Linked DNA regions of Nisaea sediminum. The protein of the gene in region 1 interacts with the protein of each later gene in a pairwise test. Links are inferred from orthologs where the notes say so. Each region holds a gene or a part of one and is shown on either strand. Other genes may lie near its edges.

The links. The genes of interacting proteins can lie anywhere in the genome.
Region 2: the proteins of IG122_RS08075 (region 1) and lepA interact in binary tests that used the Escherichia coli proteins (3 or more experiments, as listed by UniProt). The link is inferred for Nisaea sediminum from one-to-one orthologs.

The regions. Positions count from the first base shown.
Region 1 is NZ_JACZCQ010000003.1:623,687-631,492, reverse strand. What follows is about bases 2,151-4,941. They hold IG122_RS08075 (zinc transporter ZntB), read right to left. Parts: upstream 4,146-4,941; coding sequence 3,156-4,145; downstream 2,151-3,155. Other genes in these bases: IG122_RS08070 (glycerophosphodiester phosphodiesterase), read right to left, coding at 4,224-4,941; IG122_RS08080 (mechanosensitive ion channel family protein), read right to left, coding at 2,151-3,129. Outside these bases: IG122_RS08085 (BaiN/RdsA family NAD(P)/FAD-dependent oxidoreductase), read right to left, coding at 1-615; more of IG122_RS08080, read right to left, coding at 634-2,150; more of IG122_RS08070, read right to left, coding at 4,942-5,183; IG122_RS08065 (SDR family NAD(P)-dependent oxidoreductase), read right to left, coding at 5,161-5,865; purF (amidophosphoribosyltransferase), read right to left, coding at 5,891-7,372; IG122_RS08055 (CvpA family protein), read right to left, coding at 7,422-7,806. UniProt on the Escherichia coli protein: Zinc transporter. Acts as a Zn(2+):proton symporter, which likely mediates zinc ion uptake. Purified ZntB reconstituted in liposomes also binds and transports Cd(2+), Ni(2+) and Co(2+).
Region 2 is NZ_JACZCQ010000006.1:19,674-23,954, reverse strand. What follows is about bases 1,377-4,281. They hold lepA (translation elongation factor 4), read right to left. Parts: upstream 3,778-4,281; coding sequence 1,975-3,777; downstream 1,377-1,974. Other genes in these bases: IG122_RS12075 (lipid A deacylase LpxR family protein), read right to left, coding at 3,869-4,281; IG122_RS12085 (RidA family protein), read right to left, coding at 1,377-1,674. In the rest of the region: IG122_RS12095 (BKACE family enzyme), read left to right, coding at 1-301; IG122_RS12090 (hypothetical protein), read left to right, coding at 298-1,050; more of IG122_RS12085, read right to left, coding at 1,267-1,376. UniProt on the Escherichia coli protein: Required for accurate and efficient protein synthesis under certain stress conditions. May act as a fidelity factor of the translation reaction, by catalyzing a one-codon backward translocation of tRNAs on improperly translocated ribosomes.

The DNA.
Region 1 (7,806 bases):
TTTCAGGTGCTCGAGCGTATCCGGATCGAAGGTGAGAGGGACGAGGCCGGGGCGGGTCGGCACCACCCTGATGCCGAACTGTTCCGCGACGCCGTAGGCGAAACCCGTCGCGCCCATCTTCGGGATCGATTTGCCGCCGGTGGCAATGACGAGCGAGGACGCTTCCACTTCGCCGGAGGACAGCCCGACGCGAAACCCGCTGCCGAGACGGGCGATGCTCGCGACCGACGTCGAGAGCTCAAGCCGCGCGCCCGCCTGGCGCAGTTCCGTCGTCAGCATCTCGACGATCTGTTTGGAGGACTCATCGCAGAAGAGCTGCCCCAGGGTCTTCTCGTGATAGGCGATACCGTATCGCTCCACGAGGGCGATGAAGTCGCGCTGGGTATAGCGGCGGAGCGCCGAGATGCAGAAGCGCGGATTGGCGGAAAGGAAGTTTTCCGGCGCCGTCCGCAGGTTGGTGAAATTGCAGCGCCCGCCGCCGGAAATCCGGATCTTTTCGCCCGGGGCCTTCGCGTGGTCGACGAGCAGCACCGAACGGCCGCGCCGGCCCGCTTCGGCGGCGCACATCATGCCGGCCGCGCCCGCGCCGACGATCAGGCAATCGAACTTGCGCATATCGATTCCGGCCGGGCCCTATTCGGGCTTTTTCCTGTCGGAGGAGCGAGCGCTGTCGTCCTCGTCCATTTTCGCCGGGTCGTCGTGCGCGAGATCTTCCTGTGCTTCCTTGACCTCCTCGGCCGCCTTGGCGCGCTCCTCCTCGCGTTTGCGGCGTTCCGCCTCCTGGCTCTGCTTGTCCGCGTTGCGGGCTTCCTGCGCGTCGGCCATTTCGGGATTGGCCGTTTCGAAATAGCCGTTGGCGCCCTTGCCGGTTTCCGCGCCGTCCGTGTCCGTCTTACGCTCGCGCGTCTGCTGGGAAACCTTGACGAAGGCTGGCGGGGCGGCGCCCTCCTTGTCGACGCCGAAATAGAGCGTCTGATGCGGGAACGGAATCTCGACGCCTTCGGCATCGAAGCGCCGCTTCACGCGGCGCAGGAACTCACGCCGCACATTCCACTGCGATCCGGGTTTCGTCCTGACGCGCGTGCGGATATTGACGCTGGAATCCGCGAGATCCTGAACGCCGACGACCTCGAACGGACCGATGATCGAGTCCTTGATCTTCTCGTCCTCGACCAACTCGTTGCCGATCTCGTTCAGCAGCTTCATGACCAGATCGGCATCTTCGCGGTAGGCGACCCCGACATCGACCAGGGCGAAGGCGAAATCCTTGGTCATATTGGTGATCACGTCGACGCTGCCGAAGGGAATGGTGTGCAGATCGCCGGCGACGTCGCGCAAACGGAGTGTGCGGATGCTGAGTGCCTCGACCGTCCCGGTCTTGCCGCCGACATCGATATAGTCGCCGACATTGAGGGTGTCTTCGATCAGCAGGAAGACGCCGGAGATCACGTCCTTCACCAGAGATTGCGAGCCGAAACCGACAGCGAGGCCGACGACGCCGGCACCGGCGAGGAGCGGGGTGATATCGACACCGATCTCGGACAGGATCACGAATATCGCGAGCACGCCGAGGATGATGGCGACGGCGCGCCGCAGAAGCGGCAGAAGGGTCCGTTCGCGGCCGCTGAGGGTTCCGTTCTCCTCCGAAACCTTGAGCCGGCGCTCGACGAAGAGGCCGACCAGTTCGGAGACGATGAGCGCGCCGCCGCCGACAAGAACGACGGTCGCCAAGGCACGGATCAGGATCTTGCCGTTGTCCGAGGCAAGGAAGGCCGAGAGCTGAAGGCCCCAGATCTCCAGAAGCGCGCCGATCGCGGCGATCGAGATCAGGATGCGGGCCCCGCCGAGAACATGCGGCACGTAGCGGTTCGCGCGTTGCTCGAGCGACGGGAAACGATCCGTCAGCTCCCGTGAGATCGAGAACAGCCGGAGGCCGATCGTATCGATGGCGAGCCAGGCGACGCGCCAGACGACCACGATGACGACCATGAAGGCAGCGATCTCGGCAAGCCTGACGAACCCGCTGTCGCCCATCGAGATGAGCATGATCAGCCCGGCGGTGACGTAGGCGATGGCGATCAGGTGCCAGATCGCGGAGAGCAGAGACCAGAAGGGATTGCGGGTCGTTCCGTCGGAGCGGTGTGAGATCGTCCGGGCGACGCTGGCCCTGTTCTGCAGGATGAAGGCGATCATGAGGATCCAGAGGACGCCGTAGACCACCTTCTCGAGGAACAGGAAGGTCGCATAGGGTAAGCCGAGGATATAGCCGCTCTGAAGGCCGAGAATACCGTAGATGCCGGTCGCCAGGACGCGATTCACCCAGACGCCCAGATAGGCGCCGGTTCCCGGCGAGATTTCCATCGCCCTGCTGAGCAGTCCGGCCGGTTTCAGAAGCGTATGGACGACGGCGAGACAAACGAGGTGAGACGCTACGGCAAAGACGAAGGCGCGCCCGGCGAGTTGTACGTTGCTTGAATCGACGGTCGTCAAAATCAGCTGGGTGACGGCGAAAAATACCAAAGGCCTCAGAGCCCGAAGCAGCAACAGCGGGACCGCGGCGGCGGCGCTATGCAGCAGAGACCCCTCTGCGGACCAGGCTTCGATCCGGTCGAGAGGGCGGCGAATGATGCGACCAAGAATATGGACGGCAACCAGTCCGATGGCGACGATCCCGCCGATGATCCCGATCCACTCGCCCAGTGCAAGCAGCCCTTTGGGGTCGGCCATCAGGTCGTTGATGAGGGGGAGCAGGCTCTTCACGTTCGTCAGGGCGAGGGCGGCCACCGACAGCCGGGTCACCGCCTCCTGAAGGAAATCGCTGATTGCCTTGACCACATCCGACATCGCCGTCGCGAGTCCGGTGTCGACCTCCTGTTCGACCGAATTGTCTTCCGAAACCGCGATCAGGGCCTCGAGCTTGGAAATCAGCGCGTTGCGCTCCTGCTCGTCCTTCAGGGTGGAGACGAGGTCCTTGATCTGTTCCGGCGCGATCTTCCGAAGCGGATCGGTCTGCGTATTCTGGCCGGTCTCGGACGGAGACGTCTGCGCAGAGGAGCCGCTGGGAAACCCGGAAGTGAAGAGGACGGTCAGCGCCAGAGCCGCGACGATGAGAGTGAGACGTTTCAGCATGTTTTCCCCGTACCGGGCCTTTCGCATCATCTGAACCATTTGAGCGTTTTCAGTGCCCAGAGTTCCAGACCGACGATGACGATCATGAGAAGCGAGACCGCCCAGAAGGCCCACGCGGTTTCCGTGCCGGGCATGCCGGCGACATTGATGCCAAGCAGGCCGGTCAGCAGTCCGAGCGGCAGACAGATGGCGGAAATCACCGAGAGCAGATAGAGGCGCCGGTTCAGCTCCTCGCTGTTCCGGTTCTGGATCGTGTCCTGGATGACCATCGCCCGCTCGCGGATTTCATCGAGACTTTCGACATAGCGGATCACCCGATCCGCGGCCTCGGTCAGGCCGCTGATGGTTCGGCGGCTGAACCACGCGGGCGGGTCGTTGGTCAGTTGCCGGAGCGCGTCCCGCTGCGGCAGGATATAGCGCCGGAGGATGATGGTCCTGAGCCGAAGCAGCTGGAGTTCCCGCGTCGGCTGGCGAAGATCGCCAACGGTCTGTTCCTCGTCGACCGTATCGATCCGCTCCTCCAGATCGTCGATCACCGGTCCCATGCGCTTGAACAGGCGGTCGGCAATCGTGCTCAGGAGTTCGTCCGCTGATTGCGGTGTATAGCCGGTGCGTATCGAATCGACGGTGTCCTGCACCGCGAGCAGCCGGCGCATTCGCACCGTGATCATGAAGCCCGGCTCGATCCAGATCCTGAGACTGACCATGTCTTCCGGGTTGGCGCCGGGATTGAGGTTGACGCCGCGCAGCACGAGCAGCGTTCCATCATCGAAGCGCTGGACCCTTGGCCGTGTCTCCTCCGCGATCAGGGCTTCGGCGGCGACATCGGGTATGCCCGAACGCTCGCGGATCCAGGACCGTGCGCTTTCCTGTTTCTGGTCGAGATGGAGCCAGATGAGGCGAAGGTCTTTCGGCCGTCCGGTTTCGAGGTCTTTCCAGTCGAGTTCGACGTGGGAGCCGGTCTGGGGCAGGCCGATACCGGCAATCAGCCCGCCATCGCCATCAGCCGTGTTCATCTCTCGTCCCCAACCCGTTCAGGATTATCCCGCGTCCAGTATAGGTTCGCCGTCTAATCGGGCAATCCCGGGGCGTTCCTACCTGAGGGCCGCTGCGCGGTCCGGATAGTCGGTGATGATGCCATCGACGCCCAGATCGACCATCCGCTTCATGTCGGTGGTCTCGTTCACCGTCCAGACCACGACCGTCAACCCTTCGGCATGAGCAGCTTCGACAGCTTCTTTCGTGACATTGCGGTAATAGGGCGACCAGACGGCGCAGCCGGCGGCTTTTGCCGTTTTCTGCACCGAGCCGCCGTGATCGTCGATATCCAGCCCGCCAAGCCAGGGCGAGGCGCCGTCCTTGCCAATCTCCAGATTGTCGAGCCAGCGGGCTTCGGCAGTCAGGCACACGGTCGGGATCGCCGGGTCGATTCTCTTGGCCGCGATCAGCGTCGACCAGTCGAAACTCTGCAATGCGACCCGGTGCGCCATGCCGGCATCCCTCGCGGTGTCGATCACGGTGCGGGCGAAGCTCTCGGGATCCGGTGTGTCGGACGGATGCAGGGGCGAGCGCTTGGTCTCGATATTGAAGCGGACATTTACGTTGGCCCGGTCCTTGATCAAGCGGAACAGATCGGCGAGTCGAGGGACCCGTGTGCCGTCGACTGGCTGCTGGCCCGGAAAGCGCTTTTCGTAGCGGCTGCCCGGCCGGATGCGGCCAATGTCGTATGCGGCGAGTTCTTCCGACGTGAGCGCGCGCAGGGGCACCTCGGTCTCGATCCAGGAGCCGTTCTTGCGTGCGAGCTCCGGAGACAGTGCGCGGTCGTGATGGATAACCGCGATTCCGTCTGCGGTAATCACCGTGTCCAGTTCGAGAACGTCGACGCCGAGATCCAGCGCCCTGGCGAATGCCGGCAGGGAATTTTCGGGCAACAGGCCGCGAGCGCCGCGATGTCCCTGAATTTCGACCGCGTCGGAAGATGCGGATATGCTTGCGACCATAACTGCGGCGAGAAGCGCGCTGCGCCCGGCCTTACGCATCGACGAGATCGCCATTGCGCAGGCAGTCCGGCGAGGCGAGTTCGAGGAAGAGCGGCACCAGTTCCTCCGGCGCCTGCACACTCGCCTGATCCTCGCCAGGATAGGCGGTGGCGCGGATCTTGGTCCGGGTGGCGCCTGGGTTGAGCAGATTGGCCCGGATCGTCCCGCGCGCGTTCTCCGCCGCGTAGCTGCGCACCATCGCTTCCAGTGCTGCCTTGCTGACCGCATAGGCGCCCCAGAAAGGACGTTCGCCATGCGCGGCGTCGCAGGTGACGAAGATCGCCCGTCCGGCATCCGACTGGCGGAGCAGCGGGTCGAGGCTGCGCACCAGCCGCTGGTTGGCGGTCAGGTTGACCGCGATGACATCGTCCCAGAGCTGAGGGTCGTAATGGTGCATCGGCGTCAGGGTGCCGAGCATCCCGCCATTCGCGACCAGGATGTCGATCTTGCCGTAGCGCTCGTAGAGCGCGGCGCCCAAGCGGTCGATGGCGGCGGAGTCCTTCAGATCCATCGGCACCAGGCTGGCGCTTCCGCCGGCGGCGCGGATCTCGTCGTCCACCTCCTCCAACGCGCCGACGGTGCGGGCCACGAGCACGACATGCGCGCCTTCCCGCGCGAAGGCTTTCGCGACGGCCGCGCCGATGCCCCGGGAGGCGCCGGTAATGACCGCGATGCGGCCCTCGAGTTTTCCGGTCATGAAACTCTCAGCTAGATTGGTCTGATCAGGAGGCCTCGGCCAGGAGCGACAGCTGCCGGACATTGGAGCCGTCATTCTGGTCGATCAGCGCGATCGGATAGTCGCCAGTGAAACAGGCATCGCAATATTGCGGATGCTCACTGTTTCGGGCGGCTTCGCCGACGGCTTTGTAGAGCCCGTCATGGGAGATGAAGGCGAGGCTGTCGACGCCGATCAGTTCCGCCATCTCCTCGACCGACATGCGGGCCGCGAGCAGCTTCTCGCGCTGCGGCGTGTCGACACCGTAGAAGCAGGAATGGGTCGTCGGCGGGCTGGCGATCCGCATGTGGACTTCCTTGGCGCCTGCCTGGCGGACCATTTCGACGATCTTGGTCGAGGTGGTGCCGCGGACGATGGAATCGTCGACCAGGACCACGCGCTTGCCCTTGAGCTGGGCGGTGTTCGCATTGTGTTTCAGCTTCACACCGAGATGGCGGACATGATCCGTCGGCTCGATGAAGGTACGGCCGACATAGTGATTGCGGATGATGCCGAGATCGAAAGGCACGCCTGCCGCGGCGGCATAGCCGATCGCGGCCGGGACGCCGCTGTCCGGCACCGGGACGACGACATCGGCGTCGACGTGGCTTTCCTTCGCCAGAACGGCGCCGATTTCCTTGCGCGCGTTATAGACGCTCTTGCCTTCCATCACGCTGTCGGGGCGGGCGAAGTAGATATATTCGAAGATGCAGAAGCGGCTCGGCTTCGCCGCGAAGGGCTTCAGCGACTTGATGCCGTCACTCGTGATCATGACGACCTCGCCCGGCTCGATATCGCGCACGAAGTCGGCGCCGATGATGTCGAGAGCACAGGTTTCCGAGGTCAGGATATGCGCGTCGCCGACCTTGCCGAGGCACAGCGGGCGCACGCCGTGCGGGTCGCGGATGCCGATCAGCGCGTCACGGGTCAGGCAGACGAGGGAATAGGCGCCGACGATCTTCTGCATCGCGTCGATCACCCGGTCGAGCACGGTCTGCTGCGGGCTGCGGGCGACGAGATGGATGATGGTCTCGGTGTCGGAGGTGGACTGGAAGAGGCAGCCCTGGCGGACCAGAGAGTCGCGCAGGTCGATCGCGTTGGTCAGGTTGCCGTTGTGGCAGAGCGCCATGCCGCCGAATTCGAAATCGGCGAACAGCGGCTGCACGTTGCGCAGGTTGGTCGCACCAGTGGTCGCATAACGGTTATGGCCGATCGCAGCATGCCCCTTGAGCTGGGACACGATCTTGGCGGACTCATCGCCGAAATTCTCGCCGACATGGCCGAGCGCGCGGTGGGCGTGGAAATGCTCGCCGTCCCAGGAGACGATGCCGCAGGATTCCTGTCCGCGATGCTGCAGGGAATGCAGGCCAAGGGCTGTGAGAGCGGCGGATTCGGGAGCGCCGAAGATGCCGAAGACCCCGCACTCCTCGTGCAGATGGTCGTCGTCGTGCTGATGGGAATGGTCCAACGGTTTGTCCTTCTCCGTCACAATGACACCCTCCCGTCAGTGGCGTATCTTGGCGATGTGGATGAGCACGCTACTGCGTGTTCTCGATGACCCGCTCCAGATCCCGACGTTGCTCGGCAGTATACCCGTCGCCGCCTTGCGGCGCATCGGATTTTGCCGGAGGGCTCATCAGGCGTTCGTAGAGCAGTTTCTGGGTTTCTTCGCGGGCTTTCGTTTCCGCCGATCCGGCGGCGTCGCGAATCCGCGGGCGCAGATGCGGCGGGACCAGACTGACAAGCGTTTCCGCCCCCTGCTGAACAAGGGGCAATGTGCGGGCTTCGGTTACCCATTTCGGATAGCCATCATCCTCGATCAGCCAATTCAGTCCGAGATAGAGCAGGCAGACCAGAACCGCGCCCCGGGCGATCCCGAAAAGGAACCCGAGAGAACGGTCGATCGCACTCAGGCTGCTGCCC
Region 2 (4,281 bases), on another replicon or contig:
GTTCTCCGACCGCCTGACCTTCAGCTTTCCGCCGGAGCTCTATGCTCTGGAAGCCTACAACACCCTGCGCGAAGAGGAGGCGCCCGGCGCTCCCTGGATGGTCGCCGGTCTCGCCGTCGACATCCGCCCGCTGATCGCGCCGGCGGTGGAGCGCGGCGGCCATGTCCGGGTCGGGCTGGAGGACCAGCCGTTCGGGGTCGATGTGGGCAACGTCGCTCTGGTCGAGGAGGCGCTGAAGCTGATCGAGGCGGCGGGCGGCACACTCGCGACGCCTGACGAGGTCAGGGCTGGTTTGGTATGATCGGCTCTTCTCATCATCATCATGGCTCCAGAACCGTCAGCCCTAACAAGGTGTGCGAGATAAGGTGGGTTGGGCAGAAGATTGCGGTATTGATGCTTCTGGCTTTCTCCAGCTGCACACTAAACCCGCAACTTGTGGAGCATGGTTCCTGGCTTTCTGCCGGTACGAAAACAGTGCGGGAAAGGGCCGAGGCCTTCGTGGCGATGGACACGCTCTTCGCCTGTGTGCGCGTCGCCCATCCGGATAGGATCGGATGGATCAGCGAGGATACGAGGCTCTATTCTGCCGATCTAAGCACGCGGGATGAACGACAGGTCAGCGTGGTCGGCCTGCGGGACCCGCACCAAGCTATTGATCGTGTCTCCTGGCACAATGGGCGCGCTTACATTGCAGTAGAAAGTGGTCATGTCGCTTCAGAAAGTGTCGTCGGCGACTGCAGGACGCGTGATCCTGTCGGAGAGGATATCAGGCGCAAGTTACTCCGCATGGAGGATGCTGCTGTGGAGCGTCGGACTATCGAGGCCGACGGCCTGGTCCTCGATGTCGCACATGTCCAAACACGGGGTGGACGGGGCAATTGCGTGCTCATCCACGAAGAATTTGCGCGCATCTTCTATGGCCGGCCCGAGAAGTTGACGATCGCGCTCGCCGATTGCGCACCTGCGTTTGGCAAACAAGGCCTGACTCACTCGGGTCTTCTGACTGTCGTCGAAAAAGTTCGGCTCAATGTTGAAAACGTAGTCCGCTGAGGGGCCAGGTAAAGCCTTCAGACGTCGGTTGCGTACGATGTGGCAATGCCGTTTTGGTGACGCCGGATGAGGTCAGAGCGGGGATGCGCTAATCCGCATTGCGCCTATCCGTCATTCCGGCGCAGGCCGGAACCCAGGGATCGAGGGCGATGTTCCACGTTCCCTGGGCCCCGGCCGTCGCCGGGGTGACGACAGAGCTGGTTTTTGGGCCAGCGCTCAATTCACCGCGACGGCCTCGATCTCGATCAGATAGTCTGACCGCGCCAGAGCGGAGACGGTCAGCACGGTCACGGCCGGCGCCCGGCCCTTGCCCCATTTCTCCGTCCGCAGCTTGACCAGATCCGGGGCATCGCCGCTGCGGGTGAGGAAGAAGGTCAGCTTGGCGACATTGGCGAAGGACATGCGGGAGGCGGCGAGCAGCGCTTCGACATTCGCCATCGCCTGCGCCGCCTGGCTGGTGAAATCCTCCGGCAGGCTACCGTCCGGGCGTACGCCGAACTGGCCGGAGACGAAGAGCATTTTCTGGCCGTCCGTCACTTCCGTTGCGTGGGCATAGACCGGTGTGAAGGCCTCCGGAACCTGCCAGAGGGTATCGGGATTGAGCGTGGTGAAACTTGCGGTCATGGGATCGATCCTTTGAATCCGGGCATTAAAAAACCGCGCCGGGGGCGCGGTCGGTGAAACGGTCTGGGAAAAGGCACGGATCATCGTCGTCGCGCGAATGCGAATGTCGGGCTGCGGCGTCGGCGATAGGTCGAAATGATCATGACTACACGTTAGACGTGCGGAACTGGGCGGTCAACCGCGTTCTATTTTAACCGCCGATCCGTCATCCCGGCCGAAGAGCCGGGACCTTTCGGAACGCGAGACCCGACCAAGCTTCGCAAGATCCCGGATCGAAGTCCGGGATGACGATCAACTTCTTTAATTGTCGCCCATCTTGAGGGCTTCGATGAAGGCGCTCTGCGGGATGTCGACATTGCCGAACTGCCGCATCTTCTTTTTGCCTTCCTTCTGCTTCTCCAGCAGCTTCTTCTTCCGCGTGATGTCGCCGCCGTAGCATTTCGCGGTCACGTCCTTGCGCATGGCGCTGACGGTCTCGCGGGCGATGACCTTGCCGCCGATCGCCGCCTGGATGGCGATCTTGAAGAGCTGCCGCGGGATCAGGTCCTTCAGGCGTGCGCACATGGCGCGACCACGGAAGTCGGCCTGGCTGCGATGGACGATCATCGAGAGCGCGTCCATCGGCTCGGCGTTGACCAGGATGGACAGCTTCACCAGGTCGCCTTCCTCGTAGCTTTCCAGCGCATAGTCGAAGCTGGCATAGCCGCGCGAGATGCTCTTCAGACGGTCGTAGAAATCGAACACAACCTCGTTCAGCGGAAGCTTGTAGACGGCCATGGCCCGGCTGCCGACATAGGTCAGCTCGAGCTGCTCGCCGCGGCGCTCGGTGCAGAGCGCGAGCACAGGGCCGAGATACTCGTCCGGCACCATGATGGTCGCCTTGATCCAGGGCTCCTCGATGGAGTCGATCTTCATTACATCCGGCATGTCCGCCGGATTGTGCAGCTCGATCTGTTTGCCGTTGGTCAGGTTGATCCGGTAGACGACGCTCGGCGCGGTGGTGATCAGGTCGAGATTGAATTCCCGCTCCAGCCGCTCCTGGATGATCTCCAGATGGAGCAGGCCGAGGAAGCCGCAACGGAAGCCGAAGCCGAGCGCGGCGGAACTCTCCGCCTCGAAGCTGAAGCTGGCATCGTTCAGGCGCAGCTTCTCGAGGCTGTCGCGCAGATCCGGGTAGTCGTTGGCATCGACCGGAAAAAGACCGCAGAACACCACCGGGATGCTTGGTTTGAAGCCCGGCAGCGGGGCGTCGCAGGGGCGCTTTTCCTCGGTGATGGTGTCGCCGACCTGGCAGTCGGCGACGGTCTTGATCGAGGCGCTCATGAAACCGAGCTCGCCCGGGCCGAGCTCCTTGAATTCCGTCAGCTTCGGCGTGAAAGCGCCGACCTGTTCGACCAGATGCACCGCACCGGTTTGCATCAGCTTGATCTTCTGGCCCTTTTTCAGCACGCCCTGACGCACCCGGACCAGTGCCATGACGCCGAGATAGCTGTCGTACCAGCTGTCGACCAGCATCGCCTGCAGCGGCTTCTCGCGGTCGCCGGTCGGGGCCGGCAGGCGCTGCACCAGCGCCTCCAGAACGGCCTTGATGTTGAGCCCGGTCTTGGCCGAGACCTCGATCGCATCGGAGGCGTCGATTCCGATCACGTCCTCGATCTGTTCCTTCACCCGCGGCACGTCGGCGGCGGGGAGGTCGACCTTGTTCAGTACCGGGATGATCTCGTGATCCTGCTCGATGGCCTGGTAGACGTTGGCGAGGGTCTGCGCCTCGACGCCCTGGCTGGCATCGACGACAAGAATGGACCCCTCGCAGGCCGCGAGCGAACGGCTCACCTCGTAGGCGAAGTCGACATGGCCCGGCGTGTCCATCAGGTTGATCTGATAGGTCTCGCCGTCGTCGGCCTTGTACATCAGACGCACGGTCTGCGCCTTGATGGTGATGCCGCGCTCGCGCTCGATATCCATGCTGTCGAGCACCTGCTCCTTCATCTCGCGGTCGGTGAGACCGCCGCAGAGCTGGATCAGGCGATCCGCCAGCGTGGATTTGCCGTGGTCGATATGGGCGATGATCGCGAAGTTACGGATATGGCTGAGGTCGGTCATATGGGCCGATTGCTGTCATGAGGGTGCTGGCGGGGGAAAATAGGGCCCGCGAGGTCAACTGGCAATCGTGAAACGCTAGCGGCGACCCTGCTCAGAACGCATAGGTCACGCCGAGCGAGCCGAAGGTCGAGAAGTCGTCGTCGCCGCTGAATTCCGGCGTGCGCACGACCTGGGTCAGCGAGACCCGGGCGCGGCCGACATTGAAGACGATCCCGTAGGTGAAATCGCCGACCATGACCTTCTTGTCGACCGAGGGGCTGTCGGTGAAGGTGTTGCCGTCGAGGAAGATGTTGCGCCCGACCAGCCGCCCCTCGATCCCGGCGAAGAGATACCAGCCGAAATCGTCCGCCGGCTCGAAATAGCCGGAGCCCGGAGTACTCGGCTGGATCCGTGGCGGGCCGTAGTCGCCCTGCGGAAGATCCTCGCCGAAGCGCAGCATCATGCCGCCGTTGACATGGGTGAAGACGTTGCCGAGGGCGCCGCCGACATAGGGCGCCGCGTCGA